DNA from 2 places in the Streptomyces niveiscabiei genome. Region 2 is predicted to be linked to the other one. Evidence: riboswitches for the same ligand, from Rfam matches in the RefSeq annotation. Region 2 holds a riboswitch; the other holds the start of a gene.
The links. Region 2 has a riboswitch for glycine ahead of gcvT (glycine cleavage system aminomethyltransferase GcvT). Riboswitches for the same ligand answer to the same signal wherever they lie in the genome.

Region 1: linked by a shared signal. The riboswitch ahead of gcvP (aminomethyl-transferring glycine dehydrogenase) and the one ahead of gcvT (glycine cleavage system aminomethyltransferase GcvT) in region 2 are both predicted to bind glycine.

Annotation. Positions count from the first base shown of each region.
Region 1 covers NZ_JARAYJ010000002.1:5,273-15,412, reverse strand. Annotated here, with positions in the region: gene modB (molybdate ABC transporter permease subunit) at 1-162, shown strand, start outside; gene PV682_RS02255 (ABC transporter ATP-binding protein) at 501-1,553, shown strand; gene gcvP (aminomethyl-transferring glycine dehydrogenase) at 1,562-4,444, opposite strand; glycine riboswitch at 4,505-4,618, opposite strand; glycine riboswitch at 4,619-4,713, opposite strand; gene PV682_RS02245 (PRC-barrel domain-containing protein) at 4,835-5,209, shown strand; gene PV682_RS02240 (DNA polymerase IV) at 5,230-6,585, opposite strand; gene PV682_RS02235 (MerR family transcriptional regulator) at 6,645-7,292, opposite strand; gene PV682_RS02230 (bifunctional nuclease family protein) at 7,527-8,000, opposite strand; gene ftsR (transcriptional regulator FtsR) at 8,084-8,821, opposite strand; gene PV682_RS02220 (FHA domain-containing protein) at 8,862-9,743, opposite strand; gene PV682_RS02215 (DUF881 domain-containing protein) at 9,826-10,140, opposite strand, start outside.
Region 2 covers NZ_JARAYJ010000010.1:169,387-179,526, reverse strand. Annotated here, with positions in the region: gene PV682_RS44340 (2-oxo acid dehydrogenase subunit E2) at 1-1,818, shown strand, start outside; gene PV682_RS16845 (L-serine ammonia-lyase) at 1,949-3,316, opposite strand; gene glyA (serine hydroxymethyltransferase) at 3,559-4,824, opposite strand; gene gcvH (glycine cleavage system protein GcvH) at 4,837-5,214, opposite strand; gene gcvT (glycine cleavage system aminomethyltransferase GcvT) at 5,271-6,386, opposite strand; glycine riboswitch at 6,450-6,556, opposite strand; glycine riboswitch at 6,557-6,657, opposite strand; gene PV682_RS16825 (AAA family ATPase) at 6,845-7,504, shown strand; gene PV682_RS16820 (enhanced serine sensitivity protein SseB) at 7,575-8,354, shown strand; gene PV682_RS16815 (enhanced serine sensitivity protein SseB C-terminal domain-containing protein) at 8,475-9,296, shown strand; gene PV682_RS16810 (ABC transporter permease) at 9,593-10,140, shown strand, end outside.

The DNA.
Region 1 (10,140 bases), on a different contig from region 2:
TTCGCAGGCAATTTCCCAGGAAAAACCCAGACAATGCCCCTGGCGGTCTACTTGGCCCTGCAAAGCAACCCGGAATCAGCAATGGCCCTGAGCCTGGTCCTCCTGACCGTCTCCATAGCGGTCCTGGCGGCCCTGAGAGAAAACTGGCTGACAACAACCTGAACGCAAAAAACCCTGAACATGCGGCTCCCGCCACAAAGTCCCACCCCCTCAAAAGGCGCGGAACCCCACCAACAAACGGCTACCACCTCACGAGCACGCCAGCCCCACCCACCTCACATCCCAACCCACAGCCCCCACTCCCACCCCAGGGGCGCGGGGAACTGCGCGACCAGCCACAACAAACCCGCACCCGACCCTCAACAAAAACCCACCCCCACCCCACCCGAACCCACCCTCCCCGCAGCCGCCACTCAACAGCTCCCCCCACAAGAACCACCCGCACCCGACAACCAAACCCGCACGGGTGGGCGGGCGGGAAAACCAACCCCAGGACCCCCATGACCACCCACCCCGGCCTGCACACCCACCTCGTAGTAACCCACCCCCCGACCTTCCACCTGAACATCACGCTCAAAGCCACCCCCGGCGAAGTCCTAGCCCTCCTGGGCCCCAACGGCGCCGGTAAAACCACCGCCCTCAGAGCACTGGCGGGCCTGCTCCCCCTGACCTCAGGCCACCTCCACCTGGACGGCCACCCCCTGGAGAACACACCCCCCGAATCCCGCCCGGTAGGAGTCGTCTTCCAGGACTACCTCCTCTTCCCCCACCTCACAGCCCTGGACAACATAGCCTTCGGCCCCAGATGCCAGGGCGCCACAAAATCCGAATCCCGGACCCGAGCAAAAGAGTGGCTGACCCGTATGGGCCTGGAAAACCACGCCACCACAAAACCCCGAAACCTCTCAGGCGGCCAGGCCCAACGCGTAGCACTCGCAAGAGCCCTGGCGACAAACCCCCGCCTACTGCTCCTGGACGAACCCCTGGCAGCCCTGGACGCAAGAACCCGCCTGGACGTGAGAGCCCAACTCCGCCACCACCTAGCAGACTTCGAAGCGGTAGCGGTCATCGTCACCCACGACCCCCTGGACGCGATGGTCCTGGCAGACCGCCTGGTGGTCATAGAACAGGGATCGATAGTCCAGGAGGGCACCCCCGCAGACATAGCCCGCCACCCCCGCACGGACTACATAGCGCAGCTGGTGGGCCTGAACCTCTACAAGGGCAAGGCGGAAGGCACGACGGTAACCCTCCCCACAGGCCAACAAATCACCACGTCGGAACACCTGAAGGGCCCCGCATTCGTCGCGTTCCCCCCGTCCGCGGTGACCCTCCACCGAACCCGCCCCGAAAACACCAGCGCCCGCAACCTCTGGCACTGCCAGGTCGCGGGCCTGGAATCCCACGGCGACCAGATCCGCGCCGACCTGAAAGGCGACCTCCCCTTGACGGCGGACCTCACCACAGCGGCGGCGGCAGACCTGGGCCTCCACCCGGGCACGGACATCTGGGCCTCCTTGAAGGCGGCCCAGACACACGCGTACCCGGCGTAGCGGAACCCCTACTGATAAGACTCGAGCGGAGGGCAGGAACACACGAGGTTCCGATCCCCATAAGCCTGATCGATCCGCCGAACAGGAGGCCAGTACTTCTCGGAAACGGACCCCCCACCGGGGAACACGGCCTCTTCCCGCGTATAGGAGTGAGCCCACTCCCCGCTCAACGCGGCAGCGGTATGCGGAGCATTCCGCAGCGGATTGTCATCCGCCGCCCACTCCCCGGCCCCCACCTTCTCGATCTCCCCCCGAATAGCGATCATCGCCGCACAGAACCGATCCAGCTCGGCCAGATCCTCCGACTCCGTGGGCTCGATCATCAGCGTCCCCGCAACGGGGAACGACATGGTCGGCGCATGGAACCCGTAGTCGATGAGCCGCTTGGCGACATCGTCGACGCTCACCCCGGTCGCCTTGGTCAGGGGCCGCAGATCGATGATGCACTCGTGCGCGACCAGCCCCCCGGGCCCGGTGTAGAGCACGGGATAGTGAGGCTCAAGCCGCTTGGCGATGTAATTCGCGGACAACACGGCGACTTGGGTGGCCCGCTTCAGCCCTTCCCCACCCATGAGCCGCACATAGGCCCAGGAAATGGGAAGAATCCCGGCAGACCCCCAGGGCGCAGCGGAAACAGGCCCGACCCCGGTAGCGGGCCCGGCCTCACTCTGCAAAGGATGATTCGGCAGATAAGGCGCGAGATGAGCCCGCACAGCCACAGGCCCCACCCCAGGCCCACCCCCACCATGAGGAATACAGAACGTCTTGTGCAGATTCAGATGGGAGACGTCCCCACCGAAATGCCCGGGCTTGGCAAGCCCGACCAGCGCATTCAGATTGGCCCCGTCGACATAGACCTGCCCACCGGCCTCATGGACAAGCCCGCAGATCTCCCCGACATGCTCCTCGAACACCCCGTGCGTGGACGGGTACGTGATCATCAGCACCGCGAGCTCATCCCGGTACTGCCCGATCTTCCCCCGCAGATCCTCGACGTCGACCTCCCCGTCCTCGGAGGTCTTGACGACGACGACCTTCATCCCGGCCATCACGGCACTAGCCGCATTGGTCCCATGGGCGGACGACGGAATGAGACACACGGTCCGCTGAAGATCCCCGTTGGCCCGGTGATAGGCGCGTACGGCGAGCAGCCCCGCCAACTCCCCCTGCGACCCGGCGTTGGGCTGGAGGGACACCTTGTCGTACCCGGTGACCTCGGCGAGCCGCTCCTCCAGCTCCCGGATGAGCGTGAGGTACCCCTCGGCCTGCTCGACCGGCGCGAAGGGGTGCAGCTGCCCGAACTCGGGCCAGGTGACCGGCTCCATCTCGGTCGTCGCGTTGAGCTTCATCGTGCAGGACCCGAGCGGGATCATCCCCCGGTCGAGCGCGTAGTCCCGATCGGCAAGCCGCCGCAGGTACCGCAGCATGGCGGTCTCGGACCGGTGCTGATGGAACACGGGATGCGTCAGCACCTCGTCCCGCCGCAGCACCTCGTCGCCCAGCCCTTCCCGGGCCGAAGAGTCCAGCGAGTCGACATCCCCGGAAACCCCGAACGCCCCCCACACGACGGCGAGTTGCTCCCGCGTCGTGGTCTCGTCACAGGCGACGGACACGTGGTCCGCGTCGACGAGCCGCAGATTCACCCCGCCGTCCCGAGCGGCCTCGACGACCCGGGCCGCACCGCCGGGCACCCGCGCCGACACCGTGTCGAAGAAGGCCCCGTGGACGACCTCGACACCCCCGGCCCGCAGCCCCTCGGCGAGGACGGTGGCGTACCGGTGCGTCTTCCAGGCGATCTGCCGCAGCCCGTCGGGCCCGTGGTAGACGGCGTACATCCCGGCCATGACGGCGAGCAGCACCTGCGCCGTGCAGATGTTGCTGGTCGCCTTCTCCCGCCGGATGTGCTGCTCGCGCGTCTGGAGCGCCAGCCGGTACGCCCGGTTGCCGTCCGCGTCGACGGACACCCCGACGAGCCGCCCGGGCAGGCTCCGCGCGAACTTCTCGTGCACGGCCATGTATCCGGCGTGCGGCCCCCCGAACCCCATCGGCACCCCGAACCGCTGTGTGGTCCCGACGGCGATGTCCGCCCCGAGTTCCCCGGGCGAGGTCAGCAGGGTCAGCGCCAGCAGATCGGCGGCGACGGTGACGAGCGCCCCCACCTCGTGCGCCTGCTCGACGAGCGGCTTGATGTCCCGTACGACGCCGGAGGCGCCGGGGTACTGGATCAGCACCCCGTTGATCTCCCGGCCTGCGACCTCGGCCGGGATCCCGTCACCGAGGTCGGCGACGACGACCTCGACGCCGGCCGGTTCGGCCCGCGTCCGCAGGACGGCGACGGTCTGCGGGAAGGCGTCCGCGTCGACGAGGAAGAGCCCCTTCTTGTTCTTCCCCATCCGCAGCGACAGCGCCATCGCCTCGGCGGCGGCCGTCCCCTCGTCCAGCAGCGAGGCCCCGGACGTCGGCAGCCCGGTCAGGTCCGCGACCATCGTCTGGAAGTTCAGCAGCGCTTCGAGGCGCCCTTGAGAGATCTCCGGCTGGTACGGCGTGTACGCGGTGTACCAGGCGGGGTTCTCCATCACGTTCCGCAGGATGACGGGCGGCGTGAACGTCCCGTAGTACCCGAGCCCGATCATCGACCCGAGCACCTGGTTGCGCCCGGCCAGTTCCCGCAGTTCGGCGAGCACCTGGGCCTCGGTCCGCGCACCCGGCAGGTCCAGCGCGGCGACGTTCTTGATCGCGTCCGGTACGGCGGCGGCGGTCAGCTCGTCCAGCGAGCCGTACCCGACCTGCGCGAGCATCTTGGCCTGGGCCTCGCGGTCGGGCCCGATATGGCGCTGTTCGAAGGGAATGCCCTGTTCCAGGACGCTGAGCGGGATACGGGGAGGGGTCATGAGGGGGCCTCCTGGCCGAGACGACCTTCGGTGGCACCACGGCTGCGGGGTGCCCGAACGGCCTCCCCCTCTGTCATCTCGACCTGAGAGCTTCACCGGCCGCCCGCGAGCGCCCGGCTTTCACCGTCGGTGAGAGCGGACGCCGTCGACACCCGCCCTGCTTTCCAGAGTGACCTCGCCCATGCGGTACGTGAGCCTGAGAGATTCCGGGGAGGAGTTGCTCCTTCGGCGCCTCCGAGGGTTCCGGAGGACTCTCCCGCACAGGGTCGACAGCCACTTTCACCTTACCAGCGAGGTCAACGCCCCAGCCTTCGAGTGGCCACCGGGCCCGAAGTGCTCTTTCGTAGTCCTTACGAAGGCTTCGGCCGCCCCGCGACCAGTGGAGGGCCCGTGCAGACCGACATCGATCCGCGCAACCTGATCGGCCGCAAGGCGTACGACCGGCACGGCGCGAAGATCGGCACGATCGACGAGGTCTACCTCGACGACGCGACCGGCGTCCCGGAGTGGGCCGCGATAAGGACGGGCCTGTTCACCCGCGACGCCTTCGTCCCCCTGGAGACCAGCGAACTCGTCGAGGGCACCCTGCGCGTCCCCTACGACCGGGCCCTGATCAAGGACGCCCCCGACTTCGGCGTGGGCCGCCACCTCTCCCCCGCCCAGGAACTCCAGCTCTACCACCACTACGGCATGGACACGGTCGCCCCCACCCCACCCGAGGACCGCGACTTCGGCACGATCGCCGGCGACGACCCGCCCGCCTAGGGCCCAAAACCGCGCGCCCCCTAAGCCCCCTGCGCACAAGCACCCCCCGCCACCAGCGGCAACGCCTCCGCCTGCTCCAACTCGGGATCGTCGACCCGGAACGTCCGCACCCGCCCCGGCACCACGTCCCCCGGCGTCTCGAACCGCACGGTCACCCGCCCCACCCCGCTCCCCTGCACCCACCCCTGCCCGTACCCGGCGTGCCGCACATCCTGCCCCGGCCGCCACCGATGCTCGACAGGCACCGCCTCGGCCACCGCCTCCCCCGGTGTCTCCGGCACCTCCTCCTCATCCCGCACCTCCTCCGCGGCCTGCGCGAACAGGTCCTCCTGCGTGAAGTCGGCGAGCCCCGACACCCCGACCCCGAGCAGCCGCACCCCGCCGGTGGTGTCCACGGACTCCAGCAGCCGCGCCGCGGCCTCACGCACGACCGCCGGATCGTCGGTGGGCCCGCGCAGGGTCTCGGAGCGGGTCAGCGTCGAGAAGTCGTACCGCCGCACCTTCAGGACGATGGTCCGCCCCGACAGCCGGGCCTCCCGCAGCCGCCGCACGCACCGGTCCGCGAGCCGCCGCACCTCGAACCCGACCCGCAGCCGGTCGTGGATGTCCACGTCGTACGTGTCCTCCACGGACACCGACTTGGTCTCCCGCTCGGCGACCACCGCCCGGTCGTCGCGCGCGAGCGCCATCGCGTACAGCCCCTGGCCGTGCGCCTTGCCGAGCAGCCGGACGAGTTCGTCCTCGCCGGCCTCCGCGATCTCGTCGACCGTGGTGATCCCGGCCCGGCGCAGATGGTCGCCGGTGGCCGGGCCGACCCCGGGCAGCGTCCGCACCGGCATCGGCCCGAGCAGCGCGCGTTCCGTGCCCGGCTCGATGAGCACCAGGCCGTCCGGCTTGGCCCGCTCGGAGGCGATCTTCGCGACCATCTTGGACGCGGCGAGCCCCACCGACCCCGTGAGCCCCGTGACGGCCCGTATGTCCGCCCGCAGCCTGCTGCCCGCCTCCCGCGCCGACGCGCTGTCCCAGGCCGCCCCCTCGGCCTCCAGGTCCACGAACGCCTCGTCCAGGCTGAGCGGCTCCACCAGCGGCGACAGCGCCCGCAGCAGCCCCATCACCTGCTCGCTGATCGCCCGGTAGACCCCGAACCGCGGCACGAGGTACGCCGCGTTGGGCGCGAGCCTGCGCGCCTGCGCCATGGGCATCGCCGAGTGCACCCCGAACACCCGGGCCTCGTACGACGCGGTCGCCACCACCCCGCGCGGCCCGAGCCCGCCGACGACGACCGCCTTCCCGCGCAGACTCGGCTTGGCCGCCTGCTCCACCGAGGCGTAGAAGGCGTCCATGTCGAGGTGCAGGACGGTCGGCGCGTTTCTCACATCTCCGATGCTGCACCACGCCACTGACAACGGGCCCGAACACGCGCCCGAGAGCGCCCTCAGACCGCCTTGTGCCGCCGCCGCGCCAGCTCGTCCGCCGGGTTGTGCCCGACCAGGGTCTCGCCGGTGTCGACGCGCTCGCCGTGCAGCTGCGACAGCGCGCCCTCCACGTCCCGCCAGACCACGCCGACGGCGATCCCGAAGACGCCCTGGCCGCCCTGGAGCAGCGCGTGGACCTCGTCCGGCGAGGTGCACTCGTACACCGTCGCGCCGTCGCTCATGAGGGTCATGCGCTCCAGGTCGCGGAAGCCCTGTTCCTTCAGATGCAGCACCGCGCCGCGGATGTTCTGGAGGGACACGCCGGTGTCGAGGAAGCGCTTCACGATCTTCAGGACGACGACGTCCCGGAAGCTGTAGAGGCGCTGGGTGCCCGACCCGTGGGCGGGCCGCACGCTGGGCTCGACGAGCCCGGTGCGCGCCCAGTAGTCCAGTTGCCGGTAGGTGATGCCGGCGGCGGCACACGCCGTCGGACCTCGGTAGCCGATCTCCTCGGACGCCATCGCCGCCGCCCCCTTGCTGCTGCTCGGCACGGCCGCCGGGCGCTGAGGAGCGTGATCGGCCGCGCTGCCGTGAAGCCGGTACGGGCCATTTCCCCCGAACCCTCGTCCGGGGGCACCCCCAGCCGTACCGTCGCCGCTGCTTCTCACGCCGACCTCCGTCCTTGACCTGCCTTCTCGACGGTAGGCAGTCACCTGGGGTGCGTCAACGATCGCCACACTCGGCACGCCGAGTGATAATCACCCTGGGAGTGGTTTCCCGTGCCCCACCGCGGGGAAAGGCTAGCCGAATGCGCTGAGACGATGCCGTAGGACGCTCTCACTGGCCGCTGGCAATTGCCGAACCGAGACGCCATCGTCACCGACGGGTGTCCGGCGCGCGCGTCACTGGTTGCTGGTGCCGAAGTCCTCGGGCGAGATCTGGTCGAGGAACTCGCGGAACTTCTCCACCTCGTCCTCCTGCTCGTCCGGGATGGCGATGCCCGCGTCGTCGAGCACCGTGTCGCTGCCGTAGATCGGCGTGCCGGTGCGCAGGGCGAGCGCTATGGCGTCGGACGGGCGAGCGCTGACCTCGACACCGCTGGCGAAGACCAGCTCGGCGTAGAAGACGCCTTCCCTGAGGTCGGTGATGCGCACTTCGGTCAGCTCCTGGCCGACGGCCTCCAGCACGTCCTTGAACAGGTCGTGGGTGAGCGGCCGGGCGGGGGCCATGCCCTGCTGGGCGAAGGCGATCGCGGTCGCCTCCCCCGGTCCGATCCAGATGGGGAGGTAGCGGTCGCCTCCCACTTCGCGCAGGAGCACGATCGGTTGGTTGGAGGGCATTTCGACCCGGACACCTACGACATCGAGCTCGTTCACACAGCAACCCTAGGCCGTGCCCGGGACGTTTGGGTAGTCGGGCCCCTGCTGGACGGCCGATCCGCCCAGGGCGAACGCCCGTGTCAGGGCAGCCGCACCCCGAGCGCGGTCTGCACCAGCGCGGAGTGCAGCCGGACCGTGAGAGAGGCGAGCTCCTTGGTACGGGCCTGGGCGAGGGCCCGCGTCTGCGGGTTGCGGTGGAGCTTCAGCGGGGCGACGACCTGGTCGACGAGCCCGGCCTCGCGATCCGCCGCCGCCTTCATCACCCGAAGGTGCCGCGGCTCGATCCCGAAGCGCCCGAGTTCCACGACGAGCGCGGCGACGGTGGCCGCCTCGGCGTCGTACACGCCGTCCTCCAGGGGGACGACGAGGCCGTAGGACTCCCACTCGGCGAGTTCGCGTTCGTCGATGCCGGCGGCGGCCAGCAGCTCGGCGCGGCCGATGCGGGCAACAGTGGGACCGACGGGGTCACCGGGGTCGGGTTCGCCGTCCCGCTGCCTGCCCACGGTCGGCAGGGGGACGGCCTCGCCGCGCTCCAGGGCCTCCAGGTGCTCCCGGATGACCTTGAGCGGCAGGTAGTGGTCCCGCTGGAGCCGCAGGATGCGAGCGAGCCGCTCGACGTCCCGCGGACTGAACTTGCGGTACCCCGAGGGGGTCCGCTCGGGCTCGACGAGCCCTTCCGACTCCAGGAAGCGGATCTTGGAGACGGTGACTTCGGGGAATTCGTCCCGCAGCACGTTCAGCACGGCGCCGATGCTCATCGGCCCGGCCTCCGTGGCGGCGGTGCCGTCTCCGGCACCGCCCCTCGGTGTTCTCAGCATGGACCTTCCCTGGGAGAACCCCGGACGAGTCCGGGGCGGGTCAGTAGCCGCGCTGGCTCGCGTAGAAGACCAGGCGGTACTTGCCGATCTGCACCTCGTCGCCGTTGTTCAGCGCGACCTCGTCGATCCGCTCGCGGTTGACGTAGGTGCCGTTGAGACTGCCGACGTCAGCGACCTTGAACGAGCCGTCCGGACCGCGCCGGAACTCCACGTGGCGGCGCGAGACCGTCACGTCGTCCAGGAAGATGTCGCTCTGCGGGTGACGGCCGGCCGTCGTCAGGTCGCCGTCCAGCAGGAAGCGGCTGCCCGAGTTGGGACCCCGGCGGACCACCAGCAGGGCCGAACCCAGCGGCAGCGCCTCGACGGCGGCCTGCGCCTCGGGCGACAGCGCCGGGAGCGCGGTCTGGCCGGTGACCTCGGAGTCGTACGCCTCCAGGCCCGAGATGGAGATGGTGGAGGTCGTCTCCGAGGCGCGCTCGGGCGTCACGCCCGGACGCAGCGGAGCGCCGCAGTTGGAACAGAAGCGGCTGTTCTCCGCGTTGCGGTTACCGCACCTCGAACACACCAGGGCCGACATAGGGGAAAACCCTCCACCCGCACTTGAGGCTGACGGTTGCCCGAAACCTATGTCGCCGGACTGCGCAGGGTCAACAGACGCCGCGCCCTGACCTCCCGGAATGTCACCCCCAGCCACCTGGTCGCGGAACAGCGGACGCTGACCCTCGTCGCCTGGCTGTGCGCGATGGCGGGCGGTGGCGTTCTCGCCGCCCTCTCCTCGCGCGCTCTTGCCGAACAACTTCGCAAACAACTTCACGGGCGATTCCCCTTGACCGAAACAGACCCGCCCGTGGGGCAGGACGAACCCTGACTCAATACACCGGCCGACCCGGACACCTTCACAACGTCCGTATCCACCAGACAGTTTCCACCACCGACCACCCGATCGGTGCGCCGACCCCCCGCAACCTCATGCCCCTGCCGGACGGCCCCCATGCACCCCCGGTTCACCGGGACGACGACCGAGCGTAGTCAGGCTGCTTCGCCGCCCGCAAGGCGTCCACGACGATCTTGTCGGATCGCTTCACGGTGACCGTGGCCTGCTCCTTCTCCAGGGTCTGCACCACACCTCCCGGGATGTTGAGCGCCGGTTCCAGATCCTCGGGCTTGCCGATGACCTGGAAACGATACGGAGTACGGATCTGGTTCCCGTCCACGCTCACTCCGTTGTCGCCGTCCGTGAAGTACGTCCCGGCGACGACGCGTACACCGTTCACCTGGATCGCCTCCGCGCCGGCCGCGCGCAGCTCCTGGATCGTGTC
Region 2 (10,140 bases):
GCCTCCCACGTCGCCAAACTCCGCAACCGGACGCGCGGGGCGCTCTCCCTGCCGATCGTCCTGCGCGTCCCGTACGGGGGCGGCATCGGCGGGGTCGAGCATCACAGCGACTCCAGCGAGGCGTACTACGCCCACACCGCCGGGCTCAAGGTCGTCACCCCGGCCACCGTCGGCGACGCGTACTCCCTCCTGCGCGAGGCCATCGACGACCCCGACCCCGTCGTCCTCCTCGAACCCAAACGGCACTACTGGACCAAGGAGGACGTCGAACTCCCGCTGCGCGCCGAGCCGTTCGGCACCGCCGCCGTCCGCCGCGCCGGGAGCGACGTCACGCTCGTCGCGTACGGGCCCGCCGTCGCCGTCGCCCTCGCCGCCGCCGAGGAGGCCGCCGAGGAGGGGCTGGACGTCGAGGTGCTCGACCTGCGGACGGTCGTTCCCCTCGATGACGCCGGGCTCGTCAACTCCGTACGGCGGACCGGGCGTTGCGTCGTCGTCCACGAGGCGCAGGGGTTCGCCGGGGTGGGCGCGGAGATCGTCGCCCGCGTCCAGGAGAGGTGCTTCGACGCGTTGCGGGCGCCCGTGCTGCGGGTCACCGGGCTGGACGTGCCGTATCCGCCGCCGCTGCTCGAACACGCCCATCTGCCCGACGCCGCGCGGGTGTTGGCGGCGCTCCGGCGCGTCCACCCCGAGCCGGTGCGCCGCCCCGAACGCACCTTCCGCCTGCCCGACGTGGGGGAGGGGCTCACCGAGGCCGAGGTCGTCGAATGGCTGGTCCGCGTCGGGGACCGGGTCACCCACGACCAGCCTCTCGTCGAGGTCGAGACGGCCAAGTCCCTCGTGTCACTGCCCAGTCCGTACGCCGGGGTGGTGACCGCGCTGCACTCCGCCGCCGGCGCGGCGGTCGAGGTGGGGGCACCGCTCGTGTCGGTCGCCGAGGCCCCGCCCACGCAGCAGCCCCCGAGGCCCGACAGCACCCCCGCACCCCCGCCCGCCGCCAACAGGCCCACCACGGACGCCGGTTCGGGCGCGGTCCTCACGGGCTACGGCACGGGCCGCACCCCGAAGACCACAGCGGTCGCCGCGCAGAACGCCGGGATCACCCCGGACACCCCTGCCCTGACGTCGGAAACCCCAAGCTTCACCCCGGCCCCCGAAACCCCCCGCCTCACCCCGAACACCCCCTCCCGCACCCCCCTCAACCGCGCCACCGCCGACAAGTTCCTCCGCGCCCAGCGCGACACCCCCGCCGTCACCATCTGGGCCGACACCGACGCGACCCGCATCCTGGCCCGTAAGCAGTCCGAAGGGGTCGGCCTCCTCGCCCTCTTGGCCGAGGCAGCCGTCAAGGCCCTGGAGAAATACCCCGAGTTCAACTCACGGATCGACCCCGACCGGGGTGAACTGATCCAACTCCCGCACATCAACCTGGCGTTCGCGGCCCAAACCCCCAACGGCCTCGCGGCCCCGGTGGCGAGGAACGCCGGCACCCTCCCCCTGAAGGACCTCGCCGCGGAACTCACCCGCCTGACAGCCCTGGCCCGCACGGACACCCTGCCCCCCGACCACCTCACGGGCGGCACCTTCACCCTCAACAACTACGGCCCCCTGGGCGTCGACGGCGCGACCCCCCTCCTCAACCACCCCCAGACGGCGATGCTCGGCGCCGGCCGCCTCACGGACCGCCCCTGGGCGGTGAACGGCGAAGTCACCGTCCGCACGACCCTCCCCCTCTCCCTCACCTTCGACCACCGCACATGCGACGGCGCGACAGCGGCAGCCTTCCTCCACCACACCATCAGCACACTCACACAGGGATAGAACCGCCCCTCCCGAGACCACCCCCCAGACCACCCCCCGCCGGACCCCTGCGCGAGCCCCCGGCCTGCCCCTCCCGAGACCCCCCGCCGGACCCCTGCACGAGCCCCCCAGCCCGCCGCCCAAAGCCCCCTCAGCACTCGATGATGTTCACCGCCAGCCCACCCCGAGCCGTCTCCTTGTACTTCACGCTCATGTCCGCCCCCGTCTCCTTCATCGTCTTGATGACCTTGTCCAGAGACACCTTGTGCGACCCGTCCCCCCGCATCGCCATCTTCGCCGCGGTCACCGCCTTCACCGCGGCCATCCCGTTCCGCTCGATGCACGGGATCTGCACGAGCCCGCCCACGGGATCGCAGGTGAGCCCGAGATTGTGCTCCATGCCGATCTCGGCGGCGTTCTCGACCTGCTCAGGAGACCCGCCGAGGACCTCGGCCAGCGCCCCCGCGGCCATGGAGCACGCGGACCCGACCTCCCCCTGACACCCCACCTCGGCCCCGGAGATGGACGCGTTCTCCTTGAACAGCATCCCGATCGCCCCGGCGGCGAGGAGGAAGCGGACGACGCCGTCCTCGTCCGCGCCGGGCACGAAGTCGATGTAGTAGTGCAGGACGGCGGGGATGATCCCGGCGGCGCCGTTCGTGGGCGCGGTGACGACCCGCCCGCCCGCCGCGTTCTCCTCGTTCACGGCCATGGCGTACAGCGTGATCCACTCCATGGCGCGGGCCAACGGATCGCCCTCGGCGCGGAGTTGACGGGCCGTCACGGCGGCGCGGCGGCGGACGCGCAGGCCCCCGGGGAGGATGCCCTCCCGCGACATGCCCCGCGATACGCACGCCTGCATGACCCGCCAGATCTCCAGCAGCCCGGCGCGGATCTCGTCCTCGGTGCGCCAGGCCCGCTCGTTCTCCAGCATCAGGGAGGAGATGGAGAGCCCCGTCTCCTTCGTCAGACGCAGGAGTTCGTCGCCGGTACGGAACGGATACTTCAGCGCCGTGTCGTCCAGCTTGATGCGGTCCGCGCCGACCGCCTCCTCGTCGACGACGAACCCGCCGCCCACGGAGTAGTAGGTCCGCGTGAGGATCTCGGCGCCGGAGGCGTCGTACGCCCAGAGGGTCATCCCGTTCGCGTGGTACGGAAGCGCCTTGCGGCGGTGCAGGATCAGATCGTCGTCGAAGGAGAACGCGATCTCCCGCTCGCCCAGCAGCCGCAGCGAACCGGTGGACTTGATGGCCTCGACCCGCTCGTCGGCGCCCTCGACGTCGACCGTGCGCGGCGAGTTGCCCTCCAGGCCGAGGAGTACGGCCTTCGGCGTGCCGTGCCCGTGCCCGGTCGCCCCCAGCGACCCGTACAGCTCCGTCCGCACGGACGCGACCGACCCGAGCACCCCCTCGCTCCGCAGCCGCCGCGCGAACATCCGCGCCGCCCGCATCGGACCGACCGTGTGCGAACTCGAAGGACCGATACCGACCGAGAACAGGTCGAACACGGAGATGGCCACGGGGACTCCAACCAGAAAGGACGCGGACACACGACACCGGATGCCACGCCGGGGACTACGAACACGGGCGGGGCGGCCCCAAGGACCCACCCCACCCAGGCGGAGGAGGCCCGAGGACCCACCCCCACCCCGGCGGAGGAGGCCCGAAGACCCACCCGCCCCGGCGGGACCGGCCCCGAGGCCCGCCCCGCCCGGACGGAAGCGGCCCCGAAGACCCACCCCCGCCCGACCGGCCGACCGGCCTACTTGCTCAGCGCCGGATACAGCGGACGCCGGTCCGCCAGCGCCTTCACCCGGATCCGCAGCGCCTCCGCGTCGTACACCGGCTTCAGCGCCTGCGCGATGACGTCCGCGACCTCGGTGAAGTCCTCGGCCGTGAAGCCACGGGTCGCGAGCGCGGGCGTCCCGATGCGCAGCCCGGACGTCACCATCGGCGGACGCGGGTCGTTGGGGACGGCGTTGCGGTTGACGGTGATGCCGACCTCGTGGAGCCGGTCCTCGGCCTGCTGCCCGTCGAGCGCGGACTCCCGCAGGTCGACGAGGATCAGGTGGACGTCGGTCCCACCGGACAGGACGTTCACCCCGGCCTGACGGGCGTCCTCGGCGGTGAGCCGCGAGGCGAGGATCCGCGCCCCCTCCACCGTACGCCGCTGCCGCTCCTTGAACTCCTCGGAGGCGGCGACCTTGAACGACACGGCCTTCGCGGCGATGACGTGCTCCAGCGGACCCCCCTGGAACCCGGGGAACACCGAGGAGTTGAGCTTCTTGGCGAACGACGACTTCGCGAGGATGATCCCCCCGCGCGGCCCGCCCAGCGTCTTGTGCGTCGTGGACGTCACCACATCCGCGTACGGCACCGGGTTGGCGTGCAGCCCCGCCGCGACGAGCCCGGCGAAGTGCGCCATGTCGACCCACAGGTACGCCCCGACCTCGTCGGCGATCCGCCGGAACTCCGCGAAGTCCAGCTCACGCGGGTAGGCGGACCACCCGGCGATGATCACCTTCGGCCGGTGCTCGCGCGCGAGCCGCTCCAGCTCCTCCATGTCGACGAGCCCGGTCTCGGGGGACACGTGGTAGGCGACGACATCGAACTGCTTGCCGGAGAAGTTGAGCCGCATCCCGTGCGTGAGGTGCCCGCCGTGCGCGAGGTCGAGCCCGAGGATCGTGTCCCCGGGCTGGGCCAGCGCGAAGAGAGCGGCCTGGTTGGCGGAGGCGCCGGAGTGCGGCTGGACGTTCGCGTACTCCGCCCCGAACAGCTCCTTCACCCGGTCGATGGCGATCTGCTCGGCGACGTCGACGTGCTCGCACCCGCCGTAGTAGCGCCGCCCCGGGTACCCCTCGGCGTACTTGTTGGTCAGGACGGACCCCTGCGCCTCCATGACGGCCAGCGGAGCGAAGTTCTCCGAGGCGATCATCTCCAGCGTCGACTGCTGCCGCCCGAGCTCGGCGTCGACGGCGGCGGCGATCTCCGGGTCCAACTCGTGCAGGGACGTGTTCAGGACAGACATGCGTACGACTCCTCAGCCGGCGGTGTAGGCGGTGTACTCGTCGGCGGACAGCAGGTCGTCCGGCTCGTCGGCGACGCGCACCTTGAAGAGCCAACCGCCCGTGAACGGCTCGGAGTTGACCAGCGACGGGTCCTCCGTGACGCTCTCGTTGACCTCGGTGATCTCGCCGTCGACCGGCGCGTACAGCTCGCTCACCGACTTCGTCGACTCCAGCTCGCCGCAGGACTCGCCCGCGGTCACGGCGGTGCCGACCGCCGGGAGCTCGACGAAGACGACGTCACCGAGGGCGTTCGCCGCGTGCTCGGTGATCCCGACCGTCGCGACGCCGTCCTCGGCGGGCGAGATCCACTCGTGTTCCTTGCTGTAGCGCAGGTTCTGGGGGTTGCTCATGGCCTGAATTCTCCTGTACGCGGGGGAGTGCTGATGAATAGGGGACTGCGGGAGGGTTACTTCGCGCGCTGGTAGAACGGCAGAGCCACGACCTCGTACGCCTCGTGGCTCCCCCGGATGTCGACGCCGACCCCGGCCGTCCCCGGCGCCGCGTGCGCCGCGTCGACGTACGCCATCGCGATCGGCCTGCCCAGCGTCGGGGAGGGGGCGCCGGAGGTCACCTCGCCGATGACGGCGCCGCCCGCGACGACGTCGTACCCGGCACGCGGTACGCGCCGGCCCTCGGCGATCAGCCCGACCAGGACCCGGGGCGGCTTGCGCTCGGCGAGCGCGGCGGCCTCGGCGAGGGCCTCGCGCCCCACGAAGTCACCGTCCTTGCCGAACTTCACCACGCGCCCGAGCCCGGCATCGAAGGGCGTCAGGGCCGTCGACAGCTCGTGCCCGTACAGCGGCATGCCCGCTTCGAGGCGCAGCGTGTCCCGGCAGGACAGACCGCAGGGCACGACATCAGCGGAGGCGGCCAGCGCCTCCCACAGCGCCACCGCGTCCGACGGCGCCACGAACAGCTCGAACCCGTCCTCCCCGGTGTACCCGGTGCGCGCGATCAGCGCCGGCACCCCGGCGACCGTCCCGGGCAGCCCGGCGTAATACTTCAGACCTACGAGATCGGCGTCCGTCAGCGCCCCGACGATCCCCGCGGCCTTGGGCCCCTGCACGGCGATCAGCGCGTACGCGTCCCGGTCGTCGCGCACGAGAGCGTCGAACCCGGCGGCCCGCTCGGTCAGCGCGTCCAGCACGACCTGCGCGTTCGAGGCGTTCGCGACGACCATGAACTCGGTCTCGGCGAGCCGGTAGACGATCAGGTCGTCCAGGATGCCGCCGTCGGCCCGGCAGATCATCGTGTAGCGGGCCCGGCCCACCCCGACCGCCGCGAGGTCGCCGACCAGCGCGTAGTTCAGCAGGGCCGCGGCCTGCGGCCCGGTGACGGTGATCTCGCCCATGTGCGAGAGGTCGAAGAGCCCCGCGCGCGTGCGGACGGCGGTGTGCTCCTCGCGCTCCGAGCCGTAGCGCAGCGGCATGTCCCAGCCCGCGAAGTCGGTCATGGTCGCGCCGAGCGAGCGGTGCAGGGCATCGAGCGCGGTACGGCGCGGTACGGCGGAACTGCTGGTCATCGGGCGTTCGTCTCCCAGGTGCGACGGGGTGGGGCAAGGGCTTCCCGTCCAGGAACGAGAAGATCCTCCCCATCTGTCATCGGAACCTGAGAGGTTCGCCGTGACCCTCGCGGGGAACACGGCTTGCACCTTGGGTGGGACCGCCGGGGCGGCCCGCTTTTCAGATGTGCCTCGCCCACGCGGTAACGGTGCCTGAGAGATTCAAGGGAGGGACTTGCTCCTTCGGCGCCCCAGCGGGACAGCGAGCCGGGGACTCTCCCGCGCGGATTCGAACGGCCGGTATGCAGTTGGCGCGGCCATCATCGCACGCCACCCCGGTCGTGCGGCAGGGCCAGATCTGTAACCGGGCTGTGGCAGGAGGCGCACCAAATCGCGAGACAGATTCCATTACCTTCTCTTTACTGTCTATGGGGAGACCCGTATCTGACGGGACTGCTCCAAGGGGAGGACGATCAACGGTGAACAGGACCACGGCGTACGCGACGGCGCTGCCCGCCCAGCCGGCGGCCCCCGCGCGGGAGAGCCGCGCCGGGCACCCCGCGCCGGTCGTCCGCGACCTGCGCGACCGCGCCGGACACAGCCCGCACGCCCTCCTCTTCGGCCCCCGCGACCTCGTCGTCGTCACGGGCCTGCCCGGCAGCGGCAAGTCCACGCTGATGCGCCGCGCGGTCCACGGCACCCGCGTCGACTCCCAGGACACCCGGGACCGCTGGGACGCCCGTACGCCCTCCTGGCTGCCGTACGCCGCCTACCGCCCCCTCGTCCGCCTCGCCCACTACGCGGGCCTGTGGCGCGCCCTGCGCTCCGGCGAGGGCGTCGTGGTCCACGACTGCGGCACCCAGTCCTGGGTGCGGGGCTGGCTCGCCCGCGACGCCCGCCGCCGCGGCGGCACCCTCCACCTCCTCCTGCTGGACGTCACCCCGGACACGGCCCTTGAGGGCCAGCGCGAACGGGGCCGGGGCGTCTCCCGGTACGCGTTCCTGCGCCACCGCCACGCGGCGTCCCGCCTGATCGGCTCGGTGGAGCGGGGCGGCCTGCCCGACGGCTGCGGCGCGGCCATCCTGCTGGACCGGGAGGCGGCGGACGCGCTGCGGAGGATCGCGTTCACCCGGGGCTGAACCGGCCCGCCCCGGTACGCCTTTAAGCTTTTCCTCCTCGACAGCGGTTCCCAGCAGGCGGTAGACAGCGATGGACTTCCCGACCGACTTCCCGGTCCCCGCACACCCCCACTCCCACGGCGGCTGGCCGGGGAACGAACTGGAGGAGGTGCTCTCCGCCTCCCTGGGGGTGCCGTCCGCGGGCGGCCGGATCATCGAGGTCCTCGCGCGCAGCTTCGTCTGGATCCCGCTGCCCAACGGCGGCGGCCCCCGCACCGGCCCCCTCGACCTGCCCACGATCGACATCGCCGGCCAGGTGTACGTCCCCGTCTTCACCTCCGAGGAACAGTTCCGCCAGGTCACCGGCGCGCACATGTCGTACACGATCGCCCCGGCGGCCGAGTTCGCCAAGGGCCTCCCCCCGCAGGTCGGCATCGCCCTGAACCCCGACGGCGTCGTAGGCGTCCCGCTCCCGCCGCAGGCGGTCGCCGACCTCTGCCGGGCGGGCCGCACCCCCCTCGACGGCACCGCCTCCGGCGCCCGGGTCCGCCTCTTCGAGCCGGACTGGCAGGACGACCCGGTGGACTTCCTCGCGGAGGCGTCCAAGGAGTTCGAGGCGACGGGCGTCGTCCTGACGGCCCGCCGCTGCCTGGCGGCGATCGAGACCGCGGAACCGGTCATGTTCGTCGGGGTCGAACTCACCCACTGGGACGGCGAGTCCGGCGAACGGCCGCTGGACGCGCTGGGCAGGGCGCTGGGCCGGGTCCCGGTGCGGTGGGGCGTGAACCTGATCCTCCTGGACGTGGCGCAGGACCCGGTGGGGGAGTGGCTGAAGCTGAACGTCCGGCCCTTCTACTCCCGCACCACCTAGAAACCCGCCCCTCACCTGTCGTACACCCAACCGGCGAACCCCCCGTAGGCGCTTAAGCTTGACCCCGACGCAGGGCAACGGGCATCCACGGGGCAACTTTTACGAAGGGTCGGTAAAGACGTGAGCGTGAGCGGCACCGCTGCGGCCGGCCAGGTCGAGCACATGCTGCGCCAGGTCACGCCTGGCCGCTACGACGCCTACGAGGCACTCCTGCGCGCGCTCTCGACCCCCACCACCGGCCAGGTCTGGATGCTGCTGTGGCACGGCCAGTCCGGCTCCCCGGACGCCCAGTACGGCTCGATGGAGGTGGACGGCCACGCGTACGCGCCCTGCGTGACGTCCGCCCAGGAGCTGTCCGCGAGCGGCTGGAACCGTTCGTACGAGGTGGTGGACGGCCTCGACGCGGCCCGCACCCTGTACCCGGACCGCCACGGCCTGTGGCTGAACCCGCACGCCCCGGGCGGCGGCGTGGGCGTCCCCTGGGCCGACCTGCGCCGCATCGCGACGGGCCTGGACCGCCAGCCCCCCGGCCCGCTGCGCCTGTCGGACCCGGCGGTGGAGATCCCGCACTTCTACGCCCTCCTCGGCCAGAACGCCCACCGCACCCCCGCGATCAGGGCGCTGCGCCGCGCCTGGGTCCAGCCGGCCCTGGGCCAGCCGTACCTGTCGATCGGCCTGGACGTGTACGACACGTCGCCGCAGTCGGTGGACGCGGTGCGCGCGATGATGCAGCAGTCGATCGGCGCCGTCCCCGACGGCCTGCCCGTCTCCACGGTCGCGATGACCGACGAGTACGACCCGGTCGTCCTGTGGATGCGGGCCAACGCCCGCCCGTTCTACGACCGCGAGGCGCACGCCCCGGCGCAGCAGCCGCCGGCTCCCCAGTCCCCGCGGTCCCCGGCGGCCGGCTACGGCTACCCGGCGACGCCTGGCGCGTACTGATCGCCCCCGCCGTCTCCTGACGCTCCGTCATCTCAGGAAACCCACTCGTTACACCGACCCGTGTTCATCTCCGCGCGTAGAGCGAACCGGTACGTGTCAGTATGGCCGTATTGATCAACTTGCCCTCGTCCGAGGGTCGTTACCCACTGTTCGGATAACGGAAGCCTTCGGTCGGCATCACGGTTGTGCATACTTTCGCCGCCACATCTGGCGCGTGATCGCGAGCGCATTGAAGACTCGCCTCCCATAAGACGCGAGTAAGGCCGGTCACCACCGGCGGGAAGGGTCAGTGCACTGTGACCGCACCGATCGAGACCACCGGGTCGGAGGCCGGAGCACAGCCGGAAGCCGTGCTCGCCGGGGCCAACCAGAGCCAGATCGAAGGGCGTTCACTCACCCAGATCGCCTGGACCCGGTTCAAGCGCGACAAGCTGGCCGTGGCCGGCGGCATCGTCGTCGTCCTGCTCGTCCTCATGGCGATCCTCGCCAAACCCATCGAGGCCGTCTTCGGCCTCGACCCGAACAAGTTCAACCAGGACCTCATCGACCCGGCGATGCAGGCGCCCATCGGCGGCTGGGGCGGCATGAGCTGGGACCACCCGCTCGGCGTCGACCCGCAGTACGGCCGCGACATGCTCGCCCGCATCATCGACGGGTCCTGGGTCTCCCTGCTCGTCGCGGGCGGCGCCACGCTGCTGTCGGTCGTCATCGGCACCGTCCTCGGTGTCGTCGCCGGCTACTACGGCGGCTGGGTCGACTCGGTCATCAGCCGGCTGATGGACACCTTCCTCGCCTTCCCGCTGCTGCTCTTCGCCATCGCCATCTCGGCCTCCGTCCAGGACGG